2 regions of the Luteibacter sp. NPDC104163 genome follow, and region 2 is predicted to be linked to the other one. Evidence: riboswitches for the same ligand, from Rfam matches in the RefSeq annotation. Region 2 holds a riboswitch; the other holds the start of a gene.
The links. Region 2 has a riboswitch for cobalamin ahead of ACZ6YI_RS12360 (CoA-acylating methylmalonate-semialdehyde dehydrogenase). Riboswitches for the same ligand answer to the same signal wherever they lie in the genome.
Positions count from the first base shown of each region.

Region 1: another riboswitch for cobalamin. It lies ahead of ACZ6YI_RS09235 (ribonucleoside-diphosphate reductase subunit alpha); the one in region 2 lies ahead of ACZ6YI_RS12360 (CoA-acylating methylmalonate-semialdehyde dehydrogenase).

Region 1 covers NZ_JBVJMK010000006.1:55,459-62,322, forward strand. Annotated here, with positions in the region: gene ACZ6YI_RS09230 (ribonucleotide-diphosphate reductase subunit beta) at 1-974, opposite strand, end outside; gene ACZ6YI_RS09235 (ribonucleoside-diphosphate reductase subunit alpha) at 1,087-3,606, opposite strand; cobalamin riboswitch at 3,760-3,975, opposite strand; gene ACZ6YI_RS09240 (response regulator) at 4,186-5,766, shown strand; gene ACZ6YI_RS09245 (DUF2501 domain-containing protein) at 5,773-6,285, opposite strand; gene ACZ6YI_RS09250 (family 78 glycoside hydrolase catalytic domain) at 6,394-6,864, shown strand, end outside.
Region 2 covers NZ_JBVJMK010000008.1:181,619-188,482, reverse strand. Annotated here, with positions in the region: gene ACZ6YI_RS12375 (enoyl-CoA hydratase/isomerase family protein) at 1-431, opposite strand, end outside; gene ACZ6YI_RS12370 (enoyl-CoA hydratase) at 428-1,222, opposite strand; gene ACZ6YI_RS12365 (acyl-CoA dehydrogenase family protein) at 1,219-2,388, opposite strand; gene ACZ6YI_RS12360 (CoA-acylating methylmalonate-semialdehyde dehydrogenase) at 2,406-3,929, opposite strand; cobalamin riboswitch at 4,056-4,271, opposite strand; gene ACZ6YI_RS12355 (methionine synthase) at 4,324-5,352, opposite strand; gene ACZ6YI_RS12350 (DUF1852 domain-containing protein) at 5,382-6,365, opposite strand; gene msuE (FMN reductase) at 6,444-6,864, opposite strand, start outside.

The sequences.
Region 1 (6,864 bases), on a different contig from region 2:
ACGCGGCGTTCGAAGAAGTTGGTGAGCTCCTGGACGTCCTGCAAGTCCATGAAGTCGAACGGGTTCTTCGCGCCGTACTTCTTCGGCATATCGAGCTGGACCAGGCGCTGGTCGGCGCAGTACTCGAGGTACTGGCGCATGTCGTTCACCGAGAGGCCGGCCACGCCGCCGGAGAGCACGTCGGCCGCGAACTGGGTCTCGCAGGTGATCGCGTCTTCCAGCATCTCCTCGACCTGCAGGCGCATCTCATCATCGAAGAGATCCGGTTCTTCCTCACGGACCGTGCGAACCACGTCGAAGGCGAAGGCCATGTGGCCCGACTCGTCGCGGAACACCCAGTTGGTACCGGAGGCCAGGCCGTGCAGCAGGCCGCGCGAGCGCAGGTAGTACACGTAGGCGAACGCGGCGAAGAAGAACAGGCCTTCGATGCACGCGGCGAAGCAGATCAGGTTCAGCAGGAACTGGCGGCGGTGTTCGCGCGTTTCCAGGCGGTTGATGTCCTGGATCGAGTCGATCCACTTGAAGCAGAACTCGCCCTTGTGGCGGATCGACGGGATGTTCTCGATCGCCGCGAAGGCCTTGTTGCGCTCCGACGGATCCGGAATGTAGGTGTCGAGCAGCGTGAGGTAGAACTGCACGTGCAGCGCTTCTTCATAAAGCTGGCGCGACAGGAACATGCGCGCCTCGGGCGAGTTCACGTGCTGGTACAGGTTGAGCACCAGGTTGTTCGACACGATCGTGTCGCCGGTAGCGAAGAACGCGACCAGGCGATGGATCAGGTGGCGATCCGCATCCGACATCTTCGACTTGAGGTCGGTGACATCGAGCGAGAAGTCCACTTCTTCCACCGTCCACGTATTGCGGATGGCGGCGCGGTACATCTCGTAGAACTTCGGGTAGCGCATGGGGCGCAGCGTCAGCTCGAAGCCCGGGTCGAGCAGGTGCGAGTCGCGGGTGATCGGGTGGGCGGACATAAGCGGGTGCCTCTGGATTTCGTTGGAACCTGTGGGAGCGGGGGGGGGCGCGGGGGGGGGGGGGGGGGGGCCCCCCCCCCCCCCCCCCCCCCGCTCCCACAATGTTTTTTTGTTACTGGCAGGCTTCGCAGTACTCGGGGTTCTCGAGCGAGCAGAACACCGCGGCTTCGGCCTGTTCCTGCGTGCTTGCCGGTGCCGCCGGGGCGACCGGCGCGGCAGCGGCGGCGCTGACCGTCGTTTTCGCAATGCGGGTCGCCGGGCGCGAACGCAGGTAGTAAGTGGTTTTGACGCCGGCCTTCCACGCGTACATGTACATGGACGAGAGCTGGCCGATGTTCGGGTTTTCCATGAACAGGTTCAGCGACTGGCTCTGGTCGATGTACGCGCCGCGGGCGGCGGCCAGGTCGATCAACGCCTTCTGCGGCAGTTCCCACACGGTGCGGTAGATGGCGCGCAGCTCCGCCGGGATCGCGTTGATGCCCTGCACCGAACCCTCGGCCAGCTTGATCTGGTCGCGGATGTCGGCGGTCCACAGGCCGAGCGTCTTCAGCTCTTCCACGAGGTGGCGGTTGACCACCAGGAAGTCGCCCGAGAGCGTCTCGCGCTTGAACAGGTTGGAGACCTGCGGCTCGATGCACTCGTAGCAACCGGCGATCGAGGCGATGGTCGCGGTCGGCGCGATCGCGATGAGCAGCGAGTTGCGCAGGCCGTGCGTCTTCACCTTCTCGCGCAGCTCGGCCCAGCGGCCATCCTTGCCGTGCGGCGTAGCGGCCTGCCAGTAGTCGAACTGGAGCTCGCCATTGGCGGCGCGGCTTTCGTCGAAGCCCGGGTGGGCGCCGTCACGCTCAGCGATCTCGTTGGACTGCGACAGCGCGTGGAAGTAGATCTCCTCGGAGATGCGCGTGGAGAGCTCGCGTGCCTCATCCGAATCGAAGCGCAGGCGCAGCTTGAAGAACACATCCTGCAGGCCCATGACGCCCAGGCCAACCGGACGCCACTTCATGTTCGCCGTGCGCGCGGTATCGATCGGGTAGAAGTTCAGGTCGATCACGCGGTTGAGCTGGCGCACCGCGGTGCGGACCGTGGTCGCGAGCTTCTCGAAATCGAACGCGCCATCGACGACGTGGCGGGCCAGGTTCACCGAACCGAGGTTGCACACGGCGGTCTCGCCGGCGTTGGTCACCTCGAGGATCTCGGTGCACAGGTTCGAGAGGTGGATGACGTTTTCCGGACGGGCGGTCTGGTTGCTGGTCGCGTTGGAGCGATCCTTGAAGGTCATCCAGCCGTTACCCGTCTGCGCCAGCGAGCGCAGCATGCGGGCGTACAGCTCGCGCGCCTTCACCGACTTCACGGCCAGGCCATCGGCCTCGGCCTTCGCGTAGGCGGCGTCGAACGTCTCGCCCCAGGTGTCGACGAAGTGCGGGACGATCTTCGGATCGAACAGCGACCAGTCGCCGTCGGTTTCCACGCGGCGCATGAACAGGTCGGGCACCCAGTTCGCGAGGTTCAGGTTGTGCGTGCGGCGCGCGTCGTCGCCGGTGTTCTCACGCAGCTCGAGGAACTCCTCGATATCGGCGTGCCAGGTTTCCAGGTACACGCAGGCCGCGCCCTTGCGCTTGCCGCCCTGGTTCACCGCGGCGACCGACGCATCGAGCGTCTTCAGCCACGGCACCAGGCCGTTCGAGTGGCCGTTGGTGCCACGGATGAGCGAGCCGCGCGAACGGATGCGCGAGTAAGCGAGGCCGATGCCGCCGGCGAACTTCGACAGCTGCGCCACGTCGCCGTACTTCGCGTAGATCGACGCGAGGTCATCTTCCGGCGAATCGAGCAGGAAGCACGACGAGAGCTGCTCGTGCGCCGTGCCGGCGTTGAACAGGGTCGGCGAGCTGGCCAGGTACTCCAGCGACGACAGCATGCGGTACAGCTCGAGCGTCTCGGCGACGTCGTTGCCGCCAAGCGCGCAGGCGATGCGCATGAAGAAGTACTGCGGCGTCTCGATGACGTGGCGCTTGGTCGGGTGGCGCAGCAGGTAACGGTCGTACACCGTGCGCAGGCCGAAGTACTCGAAACGGCGCGAGGCGTTGAGGTCGATGGCGTCGTTGAGCTTGCGGGCGTTGGCCTGCACGAACGCGCGCAGGCGCTCGTTGAGGATGCCGAGCTCGCCACCGATGGTGATCGACTGGGAGAACGACTGGATCTCCTGGCCGCTCACTTCCTTGTCGATGAACGCAGAGAGCAGGCGCGCGGCAAGCTGGCCGTACTCCGGCTCTTCGGCGGTCAGCGCCGCGGCGGTGCGGATCGAGAGCTGGTCGAGCTCCTGCGTGCTGGCGCCGTCATACAGGCCGCCGATGGTCTTCAGCGCGACGCGCATCGGATCCACGGCGAACAGGCCATCGGCGCTGCGCGTCACCGCGCGCACGATCTTGTTCACGTCCACGGTTTCCTGGCCGCCGTTGCGCTTCTTGACGCGCATCTGGCCGGGGTTGTGCGGAGGGGTCAGGGCGAACGCCGGCGGGGCGTCCTGTCGGTAGCCCGCTGCGGGGGCCTTCTCGTTGTTGTTTTCGTGGGTGGTAGCGGCGGCCGCGTCGGCCGTCTCGGTGCGCTCGCGCGCTGCGGAATCCATCGTCGTCATGCTGGCGTGCCCCAGGGCCTGGTCCAAACTCCCGTTCCCTCGGACGGGGCTAGGCGTGGGTGGGCCAACGGGAAAGCCGGGGATGAAGCCGCACGGAGGGGCTTCGATCCGCGACGTGCTCCCCCGCGGAAGCCGTCACCACGAACCGGGCCTGTTCGGCCACGGCTGTTGGCAGGTCTTCGGACTTCGTGGACATGGCGGCTTTCGCCACCGGCCTACCCGTCGCTTCCCAGCTCCCCGTGGAGCCAGTGCATTGAACGGGGTCGTTTCCACTTACCGCTGCGGGGCAGTTCCGGATTCACACCGGATTCCCTATTAAGTCCGACGGGCACTCGCGCCGCCTCGGACACCAACGGGACACACGATATAGGCGAGTCCAGGGCAGGTCAACACAAGATATAGGGGATTTTTTCCAATGCGCTGATGACTCAATGGGTTGGCCGATCTACCTCTCCGCCACACTGGTAACGGAGTGATCAGCGGCGTTACACGTATGTGAAGACCGCCTACACATCCGCCGTGAGACCCGACGCTAAGATTCCGACCCGCTTCACCCATGCCAAGGGACCGTCCGGATAGATGCCATCAACGTTCGACATGACCGAGGACCAGCTGCGGCAGGCCCAGAAGATGGATGCCATCGGGAAGCTCACCGGCGGCGTGGCACATGATTTCAACAACCTGCTCCAGGTCATCAGCGGCAACCTGCAGCTGCTGGCCGCTGATGTAGCGGGGAATCCGAGGGCCGAACGCCGCGTGGCCAACGCCATGGCCGGCGTCGAGCGGGGCTCACGCCTCGCGGCCCAGTTGCTCGCCTTTGGCCGCCGGCAGCCGCTGGCGCCCAAGGTCGTGAACGTCGGCCGGTTCATCCGTGGCATGGACGACCTGCTGCGGCGCTCGCTGGGCGAGGCGATCGAGGTGGAAACCGTGATCGCCGGCGGCCTGTGGAACACCCTGGTCGATATCGGCAACGTCGAGAACGCCCTGCTGAACCTGGCGATCAACGCCCGCGACGCGATGGGCGGGCAGGGCAAGCTCACGATCGAGGCGGGCAATGCATTGCTCGATGAGTCGTACGCCAACGCCCACGGCGACCTGAAGGCCGGCCAGTACGTGATGCTGGCGGTGAGCGACACCGGTTGCGGCATCGCCCCGGAGGTCCTGCCCCAGGTGTTCGAGCCGTTCTTCACCACCAAGCCGGAGGGCAAGGGCACGGGCCTCGGCCTGTCCATGGTGTACGGGTTCGTGAAGCAGTCCGGCGGCCACGTGAAGATCTACAGCGAGCTGGACCACGGCACGACGGTCAAGATCTACCTGCCGCGCTCCACGCAGAGCGAGGATCGCCTCGTCGCGCTCGAAGAAGGCGGCCTGCACCGCGGCGACGAAACCATCCTGGTGGCCGAGGATGACGACGAGGTCCGCGAGATCGTGGTGGGCATGCTGGCCGACCTGGGATATCGCGTGCTGAAGGCGCGCGATGCGGAGAGCGCGCTTTCGATCATCGAGAGTGGCATGGCGATCGACCTGCTGTTCACCGACGTAGTCATGCCAGGCCCGCTGCGCAGCACGGAGCTCGCCCGCAAGGCGGTGGAACGCCAGCCGGGCATGGCCGTGCTGTTTACCTCGGGCTACACCGAGAACGCCATCGTGCATGGCGGGCGCCTCGACGAAGGCGTCGAACTGCTGAGCAAGCCGTACACCCGCGAGGCCCTGGCGCGCCGCGTGCGCCATGTGCTCGCCCAGCGCTCACCGGTGGAACCATCGACGATGCCTTCGCCGGCACCCTCGGCTCCCGCTCCGCGACCGTGGCAGCCGCTGCGCGTGCTGGTGGTGGAAGACGATGCGCTGATCCGCATGAGCATCGCGGAGATGCTGGAAACGCGTGGGCATACCGTGTTCGAGGCAGGCGATGGCAACGAGGCCATCCGCGTGCATACGAACGAGACCATCGACGTCCTGCTGGCCGACGTGGGCCTGCCTGGGATGAATGGCGTGGAAGTGGCGGAGCGCATGCGCGAGACGCGTCCCGACCTTCCGGTGTTGTTCGCCACGGGCGACCAGACCGCCAACGGCGTGGTGCGTGATGCGCGCACGGCGGTGATCGTGAAGCCCTATGGCGTGGCCGACCTGACCGAAGCGATCGGGCGTATTACGCGATAGCCCCCTCTACATCCCCGCCATCTTCTTCCCCTGCTTCAACACCGCATCGCACGCCTTGTGCACGATCTTTCCCTTGATGTCGGTGGAATCGTTGCTGTTGCCGCCGGTGAGGTCGACTTTCTTGCCATCGCCGGTCGTCAGCAGGCCCTTAGCGCCATCGAGGTAGCCCTTGTCCTGCGTCGGCTCGGCGGCGCTGGTGCCCTTCTTCGACTTGCCCGTCATCGAGCCCAGCAGGTTGCTGCCCGACGAACCGCCAGCATCGGTATTCGCCGCATTCTGGTCGCCGGAGAGGCTGCCGAGCAGCTTGTCCTTGACCCCTGCGGCACCGGACCCGCCGCCGAGGTAGTTGTTGTTGATGCAGTACTGGATGATGCCCGCGGCATTGCTGGCGCTGCCGGAGGTCAGGCTGCCCCCCGAGCCGCCGCCCATGAGTCCGCCCAGCTTGTCGAGCTGCATGGCGGATGCGGCGGTGCTTGCGATGGCGAGGCCCAGGGCGAGGCCGACGAGGCGGGTCTTCATGACGGTGGCTCCGGTTGGCATGGGTGCGTACTGTGTAGACCCGCACGCGTTAGACGGATGTGTGCGGGTATGCTCGAGGGTTCGTGCCTTGTTCCCGGATGCCACGCCGTGCCCCTTCGCACCCTGTTCCTCCTCCTTGGCCTCGTGCCCGCCTGCGGTATTGCCGCCACCCTGGAGCGGCTCCGCGTCGAGCGGACCGAAGCGCCGCTCAATGTCGATGTGGCAAAGCCGCGGTTCTCATGGGTGATCCATGCCGAAAAGAACGCCACGGTGCAGCAGGGCTATCGAGTCCAGGTGAGCCACGCCGGCAAGCGCCTGTGGGATAGCGGCGATGTCCGCGGAGGCCAGTCGTTCGACGTGCCCTACGATGGCCCCGCGCTGGCGCCGGGCGAGCGCTACGAATGGCAGGTCGATGTACGCACGACCGAAGGCCCGGCGAGCGCGCAAGGCCACTTCGGCACGATCGTGGACGAAGCCGGATGGGCGGGCGCGCAATGGATCGGCAAGGCCGATGCCGCAAGCCTGCCGGCACCCCTGCTGCGTCGCCGCTTCCGCGTGGGCACGAATGTCACGGGTGCC
Region 2 (6,864 bases):
GCACCGGCCATGAGGCCCATGCCGCCGCCCATCACGATGCCATGCCCCCAGCACACGATGGGCTTGGCGTAGGTGTGGATACGGTAGTCAAGGCGATACTCGACCTCGAAGAACTCGCTCGCGTAGCGGTTCTCACGGACATCGGCATGGCCGCCCTCGCGAAACGCCTGCATCGAACGGTACAGCCCGTGCAGGTCGCCGCCTGCGCAGAAGGCCTTTTCGCCCGCGCCCTGCAGCACCACCAAAGCGATCGTAGGATCGTCCGCCCACGCAGCCAGGCGTTCATCCAGCAGCCGTGCCATGTCGAGCGACAGGCCGTTGAGCGTGCGCGGCGCGTTGAGCGTGGCGATGCCGATCCGGAACGAACCCGCCGGCCGCTCTTCAAACAGCACGGGGCTTTCGTCCTGCGGCTGGGCAACGTTCGCGGTCATGCGTTGGTCCACTCGGGCGCGCGCTTGTCGAGGAAGGCCTGGACGCCTTCGCGCTGGTCGGCGGTGTCGAACAGGTCGACGAAGGCTTCCCGCTCCGCCACCAGTGCGGTGGACAACGGCTGCGAACGCGTGGCCTGCACGAGGCGCTTGCAGGCGGCAAGGCTTACCGGGCTCTGCTTCGTCGCCTTCTCGGCCCATGCAAGCGCGAGCGCCTTGCCTTCACCCTTCGGCGCGACGGCTTCCACGAGGCCGATGCGCTCGGCCGTGGCCGCATCCACGCGCTCGCCCAGCAGGATCATGCGCTTGGCCCAGCCCTCACCGACCAGCCGGGCCAGGTTCTGCGTGCCGCCGGCGCAGGGAAGAAGACCCACGCTTGCTTCCGGCAGCGCCATCTGCGCGTGTGCCTCGGCGATGCGCAGGTCGCATGCGAGCGCGCACTCGAGGCCACCGCCCATCGCGTAGCCGTTGATCGCGGCGATGCTCACGCCGCGGAACGAAGACAACGTCTCGAACGCCTCGCCGAAACGACGTGCGGCTTCGCGCGCGACCGCCTTATCGCCATCGGCGAACTGCTTCAGGTCCGCGCCGGCCGAGAAGAACTTCTCGCCATCGCCCGTGATCACCAGCGCGTAGACGGAACGGTCGGCATCCAGTGCGCGGACGAGATCGCGCAGGCCGGCAAGGCTCTCGCGCGTCCAGGTATGTGCGGGTGGATTCGTGAGCGTGATGACCGCCGTGTGGCCTTCATGGGCGACATGCAGGCCCGGGTAGGCCGTGTCCGCGTGACTCATCGCAATTCCTCGTCGGTGTTGAGCAGGTGGCGCGCCACGATGACGCGCATGATTTCGTTGGTGCCTTCCAGGATCTGGTGGACCCGGCAATCGCGGAGCAGCCGTTCCACGGGGTACTCGCGGATGTAACCGTAGCCGCCGTGGATCTGCAGCGCGTCGTTGCAGATGGCGAAGCCGGCGTCGGTGGCGAAGCGCTTGGCCATCGCACACCACACGGTCGCATCGTGGCTGCCGGCATCCAGCTTGCGCGCGGCGGTGTGCACCATCTGCCGCGCGGCGACCAGTTCCGTCGCCATGTCGGCGAGTTTGAACTGCAGGGCCTGGAACTCCGCCAGCTTCTTGCCGAACTGCCGGCGTTCGCCCATGTAGCGGCGCGCGGCATCGAGCGCGCCCTGCGCCGCGCCGAGCGAGCAGGCGGCGATGTTCAACCGGCCGCCGTCGAGCCCCTTCATCGCGATGCGAAAGCCCTCGCCTTCGGCACCCAGCCGATGGTCAGCAGGGACGCGCACGCCATCGAAGGTCACGCCGCGCGTGGGCTGGCTGTGCCAACCCATCTTTTCCTCGTTCCGTCCGTAGCTGATGCCGTCGGCATCGGCAGGCACGGCGAAGGCGGTAATGCCCTTCGGGCCATCACCACCGGTGCGGGCCATCACCACCAGCATGTCCGTCGCGCCGGCGCCCGAGATGAAGGCCTTGCTGCCATGGATGACGTAGTGGTCACCGTCGCGTTCCGCCCGGGTGCGCAGGGAACCTGCATCGGAACCCGCGCCCGGCTCGGTCAGGCAGTACGACGCGAGACGTGCGCCGCTCGCCAGCGACGGGGACCAGTCATCGCGCAACGCCGGGGTGGCATGTGCCGCGAGCATCCATGTCGCCATGTTGTGGATGCTGATGAATGCGGCCGTGGAAGGATCCACCGCCGCCAGCTCTTCGAACACGATGGCCGCATCGAGGCGCGTGAGCCCCGAGCCGCCGGCCTCCTCGGGCACGTAGAGCCCGCAGAAGCCCAGCTCACCGGCCTTGCCGATGGCCTCGCGCGGGAACTCGCTTTCCGCGTCCCAATGGGCGGCATGCGGGCCGAGTTCGGCGAGCGCGAACTCCCGTGCCGCCTCCCGGAAGGCCGCCTGGTCGTCACTCAACCCCACCAGGCCAGGGGTGGCATGCATATCCATTGCGGCGGCCATCAGCGCAGGTGGATCGTGGTGTTGACGCCGGCGTGGAGCGTTTCGTCGTCAAACCAGCGCTGGGTGACCGTCTTGGTCTGCGTATAGAACTGGATCACCTGCTTGCCGTACGGGCCGAGATCGCCCAGCTTGGAAGCGCGCGAGCCGGTGAACGAGAACAGCGGGACGGGCACCGGGATCGGCACGTTGATGCCGACCTGGCCGACATCGATGTCTTCCTGGAAGCGTCGCGCCGCGGCACCGCTCTGGGTGAAGACGGCCGTGCCGTTGCCGTTGGGGTTCGCATTGACCAGCTCGATGGCTTCATCGAGCGAATCGGCCGCGAGGATGACGAGCACGGGTCCGAAGATTTCTTCGTCATAGATGCGCATGCCCGGCTTCACGTTCGAGAAGATCGTGGGGCCCACGAAGTTGCCGTCATCGAAACCCGGCACCGAAGGCTTGCGGCCGTCGAGCTCCAGGGTCGCGCCCTGTTCCACGCCGGCGGCGATCAGCGCTTCGACGCGGTCGCGTGCGGCGCACGAAATCAGCGGGCCGACATCGGTGCCCGTTTCCGTACCGGCATTGACCTTGAGCGTGCGTGCCTTCGCGACGAGGTCGGGAATCCACGTGCGTGCTTCACCGACCAATACGGCGGTCGAAGCCGCCATGCAACGCTGGCCCGCCGCGCCGAACGCTGCGCCGGCGAGGGCGTTGAGCGTCTGCTCCTTGTTCGCATCCGGAAGAACCACGGCGTGGTTCTTCGCGCCCATCATGCACTGGGCGCGCTTGCCGGCGAGCGTGGCGCGCTGGTAGACGTGCGTACCCACGCGGGTGGAACCCACGAACGAGATGGCCTTGATCGTCGGGTGGTCGCACAGGGCGTTCACGACATCCTCGCCACCGTGCACGACGTTCAGCACACCCTTGGGGATGCCAGCCTCCAGCGCGAGTTCGACCAGGCGCATGGTGACCATCGGATCCTGCTCGGAGGGCTTGAGCACGAAGGTATTGCCCGTGGCGATCGCCATGGGGAACATCCACAGCGGGATCATCGCCGGGAAGTTGAACGGCGTGATGCCGGCGCACACGCCGAGCGGCTGCAGCAAGGTGTACGTGTCGACGCCGTTCGCGACGTTGTTCGCGAGCTCGCCGAGCTGCAGGTTGCCGATCGCGGCGGCGTGTTCCACCACCTCGAGGCCACGGAACACATCGCCCTCGGCATCCGGCAGCGTCTTGCCCTGTTCCGCCGTCAGCAGGGCGGCCAGCTCACCCATGTGCTCACGGATAAGCTGCTGGTACTTCAGGAAAATGCGCGCGCGCGTGCCAATAGGCGTCTTGCGCCAGGTCTTGAACGCTTCGGCCGCCGCGGCCACCGCGGCATCCACCTCGGCGGTGGTGGCGAAGGGCACGTGGGCAAGCATGGCCTGGGTGGCCGGGTTGACCACCGGCCGCCAGTCGTTCGTGGCGGATTCCACGAAGGCGCCATCGATAAGGAGCTTCACCGTCGCGACGGTGGGGTTTACTCGGTCCAGCTTATTCATGGTCATGTCTCCAGATCGCACACCCGCGAGTTGAGCGGGCGGAGGAGACAAGACGAGACAGGGCGTGGGGCAACCGCGGCCTGGATCAGCTCGCCTGGTTGCCCTCCGCAACACCCGGGAACAGCGCATACGCGCCGACACAGGCCGGTCTCCGGGCTCGCGAGCGGGGCCGTGGCCCCACCCCGGCGCCTTCCCGCGCATGTGCGCAGTGGCTTGTCGCCGGGTGTTCTCGCCTACCGTTGCGGGGGCAGCGCCGGAATGGGGTGTTGGCACCCGGACCGGCTTCCCGTTTCACCCTGCGCGCTATGACAGCGGCAGGACACCTGTGGTCCGCCGAGTCTGGACGGGACGGCGTCCGTCGGCAAGCTGCAATGCGGAAAATGAAGGAATGATGTCAGCGGGAGAGTTCTTCCCGAACGATCGCCGCGCCGGCGCTAAGCGCATGGAGCTTGCCCCGTGCCACCTTGCGCGCCAGGGGTGCCATCCCGCAGTTGGTGGACGGATAGAGCTTGTCGGCGTCGACGAAGCGCAGGGCCTTGCGCAGCGTATTGGCCACATCCTCCGGCGTCTCAACGATGTCCGAGGCCACGTCGATCGCGCCGACCATCACCTTCTTGCCCCTTACGAGTTCGATCAGGTCGATCGGGACATGCGAGTTGTGGCACTCCAGCGAGATGATGTCGATGTTCGACCGCTGCAGCTTCGGGAACGACTCCTCGTACTGGCGCCATTCCGAGCCCAGTGTCTTCTTCCAGTCGGTGTTCGCCTTGATGCCGTAGCCGTAGCAGATGTGCACGGCGGTCTCGCACTTGAGGCCTTCGATGGCGCGTTCGAGGGCGGCAACGCCCCAGTCGTTCACTTCGTCGAAGAAGACGTTGAACGCCGGCTCATCGAACTGGATGATGTCGACGCCAGCGGCTTCCAGCTCCTTCGCTTCCTGGTTGAGGATCTTTGCGAACTCCCAGGCGAGCTTCTCGCGGCTCTTGTAGTGAGCGTCGTAAAGCGTGTCGATCATCGTCATCGGGCCGGGCAACGCCCACTTGATGGGCTGCCGGGTCTGCTGGCGCAGGAACTTCGCATCCTCGACGAACACCGGCTTCGGCCGGCTCACGGCGCCCACGACGGTCGGCACGCTCGCGTCGTAGCGATCACGGATGCGGACGGTCTCGCGCTTCTCGAAGTCCACGCCGCTCAGGTGCTCGATGAACGTGGTGACGAAATGCTGGCGCGTCTGCTCGCCATCGCTGACGATATCGATGCCTGCGACCTGCTGTTCGTGCAGGGACAAGCGCAGGGCATCCTGCTTGCCTTCAACGAGCTGCTCGTTGTCGAGCTTCCAGGGCGACCAGAGCTGTTCCGGCTGTGCGAGCCAGGAAGGCTTGGGCAGGCTGCCAGCGGTCGACGTCGGGAGGATTCTTTTCATGGAGGATTGTTTTCTTCTGGTCTGGTGGATCAGGCGGCGTAGCTGGCAGCCCACTGCTCGAGGATGGCTTTGTACGGCTTGATGAAATGCTGGTGCGTGAACTCGCCCTGCTTGACGGCCAGCTGGCTGCGCTCCTCGCGATCGTAGACAATGCGCGTCAACGAATAGTCCTGGTGCTTCAGGCTGGGTTGGTACGTGTGGCCGGCCGCGGAGTTCGCGTTGTAGATCTCGGGTCGGTAGATCTTCTGGAACGTTTCCATGGTGCTGATGAGGCTGATGAGCTCGAGCGTGCTGTAGCTGCCGAGCAGGTCACCACGGAAGTAGAAGGCGAGGGGTGCGACGCTATCCGGCGGCATGAAGAAACGGACCTGCAGGCCCATCTTCTCGAAATACTGGTCGGTCGATGAAAACTCGTTCTGCCGGTACTCGAGGCCGAGGATCGGGTGCTGGATCCCCGTCCGATGGTAGGTCTTGCTGCTCGACGCGCTGATGCAGATCACCGGCGGCTTGCTGAAGTGCTCCTTGTAGGCATCCGAGTTCAGGAAGTGCCTGAAGAGCTTGCCGTGCAGCTCGCCGAAGCCATCGGGCGCACCGAAGGTGGGGCGATCCTGGTTGTACTCAGGCAGCAGCACGCTGAAATCGTAGTCGCGCACGTAGGATGAGAAGTTGTTTCCCACCATGCCATCGATGCGCTCGCCGGTTTCGTTATCGACCACCGTCGTCTTCAGTATCTCGATCAGCGGGAACGCGTCGCCACTGTCCGCGGTGTCGATGGCCATCTCGACGGAAATGATGTCCAGCTCGACCGAGTAGCGATCCCGCGTGGGGTTGTCCCAGTGCGCGAGGCTGTTGAAGCGGTTGTCGATCATCCGCAGGGTGTTGCGCAGGTTGTCTGCGCGACTCTCACCCCTTGCGAGGTTCGCGAAGTTGGTCGTGATGCGGGTGCTCTCGGAGGGACGGTAGTCCTCATCGAAGCGCGTACTCTTGATGCGGAAGGTGAATTCCCTGCTCATGTCTGTCTTGCACCCTTGGTTCGTCGGCGGGATCTTGAGCCGCCGTGGTAGTTCGGGAAGCGATGGTCGGTCGCGCGTTCAGGCTGCCGCGACGTTTCCAGCGGCCGGGGACCCGGCACGGTGTGTCAATGCGACCAGTGGCAAGGCACGCTCGATCGCGAGCCGGGCTCGCTCGATCAAGGCGTCGTTATGCAGCTGGTAATCGACGAAGTCCTTGTCGGTCGCGTAGATGCCCAGGGGCAACGTGCGTGCCTGGAAGAAGCTGAAGAGCGGCCGCAACTGGTGGTCGATCACCAGCGCATGGCGCTCGCTGCCGCCCGTGGCGGCCAGCAGGACAGGCTTATCGACCAGGGCGTCCTGGCCGATGAAATCGAAGAAATGCTTGAACAGCCCGGTGTAGGCGCCGCGGTAGACCGGCGTCGCCACGATCAGGACATCCGCCTGTTCAACCGCTACGAGCTCCCGCTCCACGGCGTCCGGGAGCTGCGAACGCCAGATG